Regions from separate parts of the Pantoea sp. Ep11b genome, predicted to be linked through region 2. Evidence: predicted binding sites of a transcription regulator. Region 2 holds the regulator's gene; each other region holds the start of a gene.
The links. Region 2 encodes sigma-54, which starts transcription at its own class of promoters, with help from an activator protein. Its sites were predicted from a motif close to GTTGGCACANNTTTCGCTNT; they were not measured.
Positions count from the first base shown of each region.

Region 1: AB1748_RS00020 (gamma carbonic anhydrase family protein) is a predicted target of sigma-54. The motif match lies at 1,605-1,624, and genes of this name have one in related genera.
Region 3: glnA (glutamate--ammonia ligase) is a predicted target of sigma-54. The motif match lies at 1,436-1,455, and genes of this name have one in related genera.

Region 1 covers NZ_CP160631.1:3,465-6,720, forward strand. Annotated here, with positions in the region: rRNA gene AB1748_RS00015 (16S ribosomal RNA) at 1-1,406, opposite strand, end outside; gene AB1748_RS00020 (gamma carbonic anhydrase family protein) at 1,898-2,452, shown strand; gene AB1748_RS00025 (DUF1488 domain-containing protein) at 2,419-2,676, opposite strand; gene aroE (shikimate dehydrogenase) at 2,673-3,256, opposite strand, start outside.
Region 2 covers NZ_CP160631.1:829,965-833,220, reverse strand. Annotated here, with positions in the region: gene lptA (lipopolysaccharide ABC transporter substrate-binding protein LptA) at 1-35, shown strand, start outside; gene lptB (LPS export ABC transporter ATP-binding protein) at 41-766, shown strand; gene rpoN (RNA polymerase factor sigma-54) at 815-2,248, shown strand; gene hpf (ribosome hibernation promoting factor) at 2,270-2,557, shown strand; gene ptsN (PTS IIA-like nitrogen regulatory protein PtsN) at 2,712-3,191, shown strand; gene rapZ (RNase adapter RapZ) at 3,239-3,256, shown strand, end outside.
Region 3 covers NZ_CP160631.1:363,242-366,497, forward strand. Annotated here, with positions in the region: gene typA (ribosome-dependent GTPase TypA) at 1-1,166, opposite strand, end outside; gene glnA (glutamate--ammonia ligase) at 1,604-3,013, shown strand; gene glnL (nitrogen regulation protein NR(II)) at 3,152-3,256, shown strand, end outside.

The DNA.
Region 1 (3,256 bases), 830 kb from region 2:
TGACGGGCGGTGTGTACAAGGCCCGGGAACGTATTCACCGTGGCATTCTGATCCACGATTACTAGCGATTCCGACTTCACGGAGTCGAGTTGCAGACTCCGATCCGGACTACGACGCACTTTGTGAGGTCCGCTTGCTCTCGCGAGGTCGCTTCTCTTTGTATGCGCCATTGTAGCACGTGTGTAGCCCTACTCGTAAGGGCCATGATGACTTGACGTCATCCCCACCTTCCTCCGGTTTATCACCGGCAGTCTCCTTTGAGTTCCCGACCGAATCGCTGGCAACAAAGGATAAGGGTTGCGCTCGTTGCGGGACTTAACCCAACATTTCACAACACGAGCTGACGACAGCCATGCAGCACCTGTCTCAGCGTTCCCGAAGGCACCAAGGCATCTCTGCCAAGTTCGCTGGATGTCAAGAGTAGGTAAGGTTCTTCGCGTTGCATCGAATTAAACCACATGCTCCACCGCTTGTGCGGGCCCCCGTCAATTCATTTGAGTTTTAACCTTGCGGCCGTACTCCCCAGGCGGTCGACTTAACGCGTTAGCTCCGGAAGCCACTCCTCAAGGGAACAACCTCCAAGTCGACATCGTTTACGGCGTGGACTACCAGGGTATCTAATCCTGTTTGCTCCCCACGCTTTCGCACCTGAGCGTCAGTCTTCGTCCAGGGGGCCGCCTTCGCCACCGGTATTCCTCCAGATCTCTACGCATTTCACCGCTACACCTGGAATTCTACCCCCCTCTACGAGACTCAAGCCTGCCAGTTTCAAATGCAGTTCCCAGGTTAAGCCCGGGGATTTCACATCTGACTTAACAGACCGCCTGCGTGCGCTTTACGCCCAGTAATTCCGATTAACGCTTGCACCCTCCGTATTACCGCGGCTGCTGGCACGGAGTTAGCCGGTGCTTCTTCTGCGGGTAACGTCAATCGGCACGGTTATTAACCGCACCGCCTTCCTCCCCGCTGAAAGTACTTTACAACCCGAAGGCCTTCTTCATACACGCGGCATGGCTGCATCAGGCTTGCGCCCATTGTGCAATATTCCCCACTGCTGCCTCCCGTAGGAGTCTGGACCGTGTCTCAGTTCCAGTGTGGCTGGTCATCCTCTCAGACCAGCTAGGGATCGTCGCCTAGGTGGGCCATTACCCCGCCTACTAGCTAATCCCATCTGGGTTCATCCGATAGTGAGAGGCCCGAAGGTCCCCCTCTTTGGTCTTGCGACGTTATGCGGTATTAGCCACCGTTTCCAGTGGTTATCCCCCTCTATCGGGCAGATCCCCAGACATTACTCACCCGTCCGCCACTCGTCACCCGAGAGCAAGCTCTCTGTGCTACCGTCCGACTTGCATGTGTTAGGCCTGCCGCCAGCGTTCAATCTGAGCCATGATCAAACTCTTCAATTTAAAGTTTGATTTGCTGCAACGAGTGCAGCGGTGCTCATCTGTAAAACGTCATAATGAATTTCATTATGTGTTCACTCGTGAGGCTTTGATATTTTTTTGCGTCCAAAGACGCTGATATCAATCCTGCGAGTGCCCACACAGATTGTCTGATAAATTGTTAAAGAGCAGTGCGAACAGTGCGTTAGCGTCCTGTCGCGAGGTGGCGTATATTACGCTTTCCTCCTTCAGAGTCAACCTCTTTTTTCAGAAGTTTTCTCCGGCGGCGCAGTCTCCTGTGCCTTCAACGCGTTTCCCGTTGCCGGTGTGCCGTGTTGATGGAGGCGCATTATAGGGATCCCGTTTCAGAGCACAACCCTTTTTTTGGATCTTTTTTCTGAATGGTTATAAATGATCCAGATTGATGAGATCGCCAGCGATCCAGGCCAGAATTGGCTTGTCAGCTGGCTGAATTCGCATCAGGCTGACCAGAAAACAAGATAAAGGAGAACATAATGACTTCCGCTCTACGTCCCTATAAACATCTTTTTCCGCAAACCGGTCAGCGCGTCATGGTGGATCCCAGCAGCGTTGTCGTCGGCGATGTGGTTATGGCGGATGATGTCAGCATCTGGCCGCTGGTTGCTATCCGGGGTGATGTCAACCAGGTTCGCATTGGCGCCCGCACCAATGTTCAGGATGGCAGTGTTCTGCATGTGACGCACAGGTCCGCGTCTAATCCACAGGGCTTCCCGCTTATTATTGGTGAGGATGTGACGGTCGGGCATAAAGCCATGCTTCACGGCTGCACCATTGGTAATCGTGTGCTGGTCGGTATGGGATCCATTCTTCTCGATGGCGTAATAGTAGAAGATGAGGTGATGATTGGTGCCGGAAGTCTGGTGCCGCCGGGTAAAAGGCTGGAGAGCGGCTATCTCTATCTGGGGAGTCCGGTGAAACAGATCAGGCCGCTGAATGAGAGTGAGAAAGAAGGTTTACGCTACTCCGCTAACAACTACGTTACCTGGAAAGATGATTACCTGGCTGGCGACAGCCAGATCCAGCCCTGATCATCAATACGTTCCTGACGTATCGCCGCTTCTGCTTCATCTTCCAGATCCCAGCGATGGTGCTGAAACAGCGCCATCGCCTCTCCTTCACCAAAACGCGCCACCAGCGACTCAGCGCCAATGGCACAGTTCAGCCGCAAACCATTTACCAGCACCGGGAAACAGATAGCGTCGCGTTCTGCGTTATAGGTTTCCTCATCCGGAAACTGGATAGCCTGATTCACGGCTGCATAGCCTGCTTAAGCTGAACAATGACGGGCGCGATTTCCGGCATCACACCGTGCCACAGATAGAAGGCATGAGCAGCCTGGCCGACCAGCATGCCCACGCCATCGGCAAGGTGCTGTGCGCCGTGCGCCTGGCACCAGCGCAAAAATGGCGTCAGCCCGCTTTGATAGAACATGTCATAGCAGCGCACCCCGGGATGGATCAGTTCCGCAGGTAAAGGCGGCGTCTTGCCCTCTACGCCGCTTGAGGTGGCATTAATGATTAAATCGAAGTGCTGACTGGTCAGCTGGCCGAAATCAGAGGCGTGGATGGTGCCACTCTTATTAAACAGGCTGGCCAGCTCTTCTGCCCGCGCGGCGGTGCGGTTGACCACCGTCAGTGCAACGCCTGATGAAAGCAGCGGCAGAATGACCCCACGCGCCGCGCCGCCAGCGCCCACCAGCAACACACTGTCACCGGTCCTGATCATCCCCAGCCGTTCAAGATCGCTTAACAGGCCAATACCATCTGTATTGTCGCCCTGGATCAGTCCATCGCTGAGCTTCTTCACCGTGTTTACCGCGCCGGACAGCGCGG
Region 2 (3,256 bases):
AAGGTTCGTCCACCAGCGGAAAGAAGAGTAACTGATAGCTATGGCCACATTAATCGCAGAAAACCTGGCGAAGGCATATAAGGGCCGTCGCGTGGTAGAAGATGTCAGTCTGCAGGTCAAGTCCGGCGAGATTGTCGGCCTGCTGGGCCCGAACGGTGCCGGTAAGACCACCACTTTTTACATGGTGGTGGGGATCGTGCCCCGCGACGCGGGTCGCATTGTCATTGATGATGAAGATATCAGCATCCTGCCACTGCATGCCCGCGCACGTCGCGGCATCGGCTATCTGCCGCAGGAAGCCTCTATTTTCCGTCGCCTCAGCGTCTACGATAACCTGATGGCCGTCCTGCAGATCCGCGACGATCTGACGGAAGAGCAGCGTCAGGATCGCGCCCGCGAACTGATGGAAGAGTTCCACATCGAACACCTGCGCGACAGCATGGGTCAGGCACTGTCGGGCGGTGAACGCCGTCGTGTCGAGATCGCGCGTGCGCTGGCGGCCAATCCTAAGTTTATCCTGCTGGATGAGCCTTTTGCCGGTGTTGACCCGATCTCCGTTATCGACATCAAAAAGATCATCGAGCATCTGCGTGACAGTGGCCTGGGCGTGCTGATCACCGACCACAACGTGCGTGAAACCTTAGCGGTCTGTGAGCGGGCTTACATCGTCAGCCAGGGTCACCTGATTGCGCACGGCACGCCGAACGAGATCCTGGCCGATGAGCAGGTGAAGCGGGTTTATTTGGGTGAAGAGTTCAGACTCTGATAAGGTGTCGTTAATTGTGATGTTTACCTGGGAACTATCATCCTGTCTATGAAGCAAGGTTTACAACTCAGGTTCAGCCAACAGCTGGCAATGACGCCACAACTGCAGCAGGCCATTCGTCTGCTGCAGCTCTCTACGCTTGAACTCCAGCAGGAGTTACAGCTTGCACTGGAAAGCAACCCGCTGCTTGAGCAGACCGAACTGCACGAAGAGATCGACGCCCGGGAATCGTCTGAGGCCGAGGCGCTGGACACCCGCGAAGCCCTTGAGCAGAAAGAGATGCCCGATGAGCTGCCGCTGGATGCCACCTGGGATGAGATCTACACGGCTGGCACGCCGTCTGGTACCGGCACCGATTATCAGGATGATGAGTTACCGGTTTATCAGGGCGAAACCACTCAGTCTCTGCAGGATTATCTGATGTGGCAGGTCGGACTGACGCCATTCAGTGACACCGATCGCGCGATTGCGACCTCTATCGTCGACGCTATCGATGACACCGGGTATCTTACCGTTTCGCTTGAGGAGATCCTCGACGGCATCGGTAACGACGAACTGGAAGTGGACGAAGTGGAAGCGGTGCTGAAACGCATCCAGCGCTTCGATCCGATCGGCGTCGGCGCGCGCGACCTGCGTGACTGCCTGCTGGTACAGCTTTCGCAGTATGCGCCCGAAACCCCGATGCTGGCAGAGGCGCGTCTGATCGTCAGCGAACATCTCGACCTGCTGGCTAATCACGATTTCCGCAGCCTGATGCGGGTCACGCGCCTTAAAGAAGAGGTGCTGAAAGAGGCGATGCTGCTGATTCAGTCGCTGGACCCGCGCCCGGGCCAGTCGATCAATACCGGCGAACCGGAATATGTGATTCCCGATGTACTGGTGCGCAAGGTCGGCAGCCGCTGGACGGTTGAACTTAACGCCGACAGTGTGCCGCGCCTCAGGATCAACCAGCACTACGCCGCAATGGGCGGCACCACGCGCAATGAGAGCGACAGCCAGTTTATTCGCAGTAATCTGCAGGAGGCGCGCTGGCTGATTAAGAGTCTGGAAAGCCGTAACGATACGCTGCTGAAAGTGACGCGCTGTATTGTTGAACAGCAGCAGGCGTTTTTCGAGCAGGGTGAAGAGTTTATGCGTCCGATGGTACTGGCCGATATCGCCCAGGCTGTTGAGATGCACGAGTCGACCATTTCCCGCGTGACAACGCAGAAGTATCTGCACAGCCCGCGGGGCATTTTCGAACTGAAGTACTTTTTCTCCAGCCATGTGAATACCGAGGGTGGCGGTGAAGCCTCTTCGACGGCGATCCGCGCGCTGGTGAAAAAATTAATTTCGGCGGAAAATCCAGCCAAACCCTTGAGCGACAGTAAACTGACCTCCATGTTATCTGATCAGGGGATTATGGTGGCACGGCGAACCGTCGCCAAATATCGTGAGTCTTTATCCATCCCGCCATCGAACCAGCGTAAACAGCTGGTTTGAAAGACATGAGAAGGAAGACCTATGCAGCTGAACCTGACCGGGCAACACGTTGAAATCACTCCGCCTCTGCGTGAGTTTGTCAGCGGTAAATTTGCCAAACTGGAACACTATTTTGAACATATCAATCAGGTCTATATTGTCCTGAAAGTTGAGAAAGTCACTCAGGTGGCTGACGCAACACTTCACGTAAATGGTGGCGAGCTGCACGCCACTTCGGAAGCAGAAGATATGTATGCGGCCATTGACGGGCTTATCGATAAGCTCGCCCGTCAGCTGACCAAACACAAAGATAAACTGAAAAAACACTAACCTTCACGCCAGCTACGCGCGCCTGCCGCGCAGAGCCGACAGGATGGGGCGGATAATCCGCCCCGTTTTGTCATCTGAGCAGAGGCGCCGTTTGTCTCCCGCGTCAGGACGCGCTGGCGGTGAATGGCCTGGTGAACTCGCAAGTGAAACGCTAATGAACAACGATCTTACACTGGAATTGAGCACGGTGCTTTCGCCAGACTGCACCCGCAGCGGCGTACACTGCCAGAGCAAAAAACGTGCGCTGGAAATCATCAGCGAACTGGCCGCTAAGCAGCTCAACCTGCCGCACCAGACGCTTTTCGAAGCGATCCTGACCCGTGAACGCATGGGCAGTACCGGTATCGGCAACGGCATCGCTATTCCTCACGGCAAGCTGGAAGAGGATACGCTGCGCGCGGTCGGGGTCTTTATCAGCCTCGAACAGCCGATTGCGTTTGATGCTGTCGATAACCAGCCGGTCGATCTGCTGTTTGCCCTGCTGGTGCCGGCTGACCAGTGCAAAACGCATCTGCACACCCTTTCACTGGTGGCAAAACGTCTGGCAGATAAAACGGTCTGCCGCCGTCTGCGCGCGGCGCAGAGTGATGAAGAGCTCTATGCCATTATTACGGAAATCCAGACAGAGCAGTAACGCGTCTTTACCGGCCGGTTGCCGGTTTTAAAACGGGAGAGAAGGTCATGGTGCTGATGATCGTT
Region 3 (3,256 bases), 470 kb from region 2:
AAGATGACTTTCGGACGGGATACCGCCAGCTCGAAACCTTCACGACGCATGTTTTCGATCAGAACAGAGAGGTGAAGCTCACCACGACCTGATACGCGGAACGCGTCAGCATCTTCGGTTTCTTCAACACGCAGTGCCACGTTGTGAACCAGTTCTTTGTTCAGACGCTCAAGGATCTGACGTGAAGTCACGTACTTACCTTCTTTACCGCAGAACGGTGAGGTGTTGACGTTGAAGAACATGGTAACGGTTGGCTCATCGACGCTCAGTGCCGGCAGCGCCTGCACGTTCTGTGGATCACAGATAGTGTCAGAGATGTTCAGCTCGCCCAGACCGGTAATCGCGATGATATCGCCCGCTTCGGCCAGATCGCTGTCGATACGCTCAAGACCCAGGTGAGTCAGGACTTTGCCGACTTTACCGTTACGGGTTTTGCCTTCGCTATCGATGATAGTGACCTGCTGGTTAGGCTTCACTTTACCGCGTTTGATACGGCCGATACCGATCACGCCCAGGTAGTTGTTGTAGTCCAGCTGAGAGATTTGCATCTGCAGTGGCGCTTCAACCTCAACCTGAGGCGGAGAAACGTGGTCGACGATCGCCTGATACAGCGGGGTCATATCGTCAGCCATGTCGGTGTGCTCCAGACCCGCAATACCATTCAGCGCAGAGGCGAAAATGATAGGGAAGTCGAGCTGCTCATCGGTCGCATCCAGGTTAACGAACAGATCGAAGACCTGATCCACAACCCAGTCCGGACGCGCGCCAGGGCGGTCTACTTTGTTGATAACCACAATCGGCTTCAGACCATGCGCGAACGCTTTTTTGGTCACGAAGCGGGTTTGCGGCATAGGGCCATCCATCGCATCTACAACCAGCAGCACCGAGTCCACCATGGACATAACGCGCTCAACTTCACCACCGAAGTCGGCGTGTCCTGGGGTATCAACGATGTTGATACGGTAGTCATTCCACTTAATGGCGGTGTTTTTTGCGAGGATGGTAATCCCACGCTCTTTCTCCAAATCATTGGAGTCCATCACACGCTCGGTTGCTTCGGTACGGGCATCAAAAGTACCGGATTGTTGCAGCAGTTTGTCAACCAGGGTGGTCTTTCCATGGTCAACGTGCGCGATGATGGCGATGTTACGCAAATTTTCGATCACAGCTTTGCCTCAGGCATTAGAAATAGCGCGCTATTGTACACGGATTAAGCGGAAGACTGAACACGATCACACTTTTCACTGAAAGTTTATTGCATTGGCGCAAATTCGCACTGTTCCCGGTGCAGAAAATGCACTAAGTTGGTCCTGCGCACCAAAATGGTGCTCAAAGTGCACTCATCAGCACCATCATGGTGCACTAAAACCATCGTGGTGCAGCGTCTTAATGACAAAAAGGTGCAGCACAAGGCGATTTAAGCAACATCAAAAAAGTTGGCACAGAATTCGCTTTAGTCTGTTTAAGCGTAAACGCCAGTCAGATGTCGGTTGAAGAGCGTGCCGGAAGAGGTGGAGCAGGAAGCAGTTTCCCGCCACGCCTTTCGGAAACGACGTTTCCTCGCCATGTAGATAATGAAAGACCATTTCCAGGAGAGTTGAGTATGTCCGCTGAACACGTTCTCTCGATGATGAACGAGCATGAAGTTAAGTTTGTTGACCTGCGTTTTACCGATACCAAAGGTAAAGAACAGCACGTTACGATCCCTGCTCACCAGGTTAACGCTGACTTCTTCGAAGAAGGCAAAATGTTCGATGGTTCCTCTATCGGCGGCTGGAAAGGCATCAACGAATCAGACATGGTGCTGATGCCTGACGCGACCACCGCGGTCATGGATCCTTTCTTCGAAGATTCTACGCTGATCATCCGTTGTGACATTCTTGAGCCAGGCACCATGCAGGGCTACGATCGCGACCCGCGCTCCATCGCCAAGCGTGCAGAAGATTTCCTGCGCTCTTCAGGCATCGCGGATACCGTGCTGTTTGGACCAGAACCTGAATTCTTCCTGTTTGATGATATCCGTTTTGGTTCATCAACCTCCGGTTCACATGTCGCTATCGACGATATCGAAGCCGCATGGAACACCGGTAAAGAGTACGAAGGCGGTAACAAAGGCCACCGTCCAGGTCTGAAAGGCGGTTACTTCCCGGTGCCACCGGTTGACTCATCACAGGACATCCGTTCTGCCATGTGTCTGACCATGGAGCAGATGGGCCTGGTCGTTGAAGCGCATCACCACGAAGTGGCAACCGCAGGTCAGAACGAAGTGGCAACCCGCTTCAACACCATGACCAAGAAAGCGGACGAAATTCAGATCTACAAATATGTCGTTCACAACGTCGCGCACGCTTACGGCAAAACCGCGACCTTTATGCCGAAGCCTATGTTTGGCGACAACGGTTCAGGCATGCACTGCCACATGTCCCTCTCTAAAGGCGGCCAGAACCTGTTTGCCGGCGATAAGTACGGCGGCCTGTCTGAAATGGCACTGTTCTACATCGGCGGTATCATCAAACACGCTAAAGCGATCAACGCCCTGGCGAACCCGACCACCAACTCCTACAAGCGTCTGGTTCCGGGTTACGAAGCACCGGTCATGCTGGCTTACTCAGCCCGTAACCGTTCCGCCTCTATCCGTATTCCGGTTGTTGCCAGCCCGAAAGCCCGCCGTATCGAAGCGCGCTTCCCGGATCCAGCGGCTAACCCATACCTGGCGTTCACCGCGCTGCTGATGGCTGGCCTGGATGGCATCATCAACAAGATCCATCCTGGCGATGCGATGGATAAGAACCTGTATGACCTGCCACCGGAAGAAGAAGCTGAGATTCCAAAAGTTGCAGGCTCTCTGGAAGAAGCTCTGAATGCACTGAACGAAGACCGCGAGTTCCTGACCCGTGGCGGTGTGTTCACTGACGAATCAATCGACGCTTACATCGAACTGCGTAAAACAGAGATGGACCGCGTTCGCATGACGCCACACCCGGTTGAGTTCGAGCTTTACTACAGCGTTTAACTGGTCAGACATTTTTGTTGCCGTGGAAACTTTTAGCCCATCTTCGGATGGGCTTTTTTCTCCGCGAATTCACCGTTCATTCGCGCCCTTTCAGGCTTAAAGAGTAAAATGCACCTATTTAGTGCAGAGGAACGTGGTATGGCAACTGGCTCTCTGCCCGATGCAGGGCAGATTCTCAACGCGTTGATCAACAGTATTCTGCTGGTGGATAACGATCTGGTTATTCATTACGCCAACCCGGCC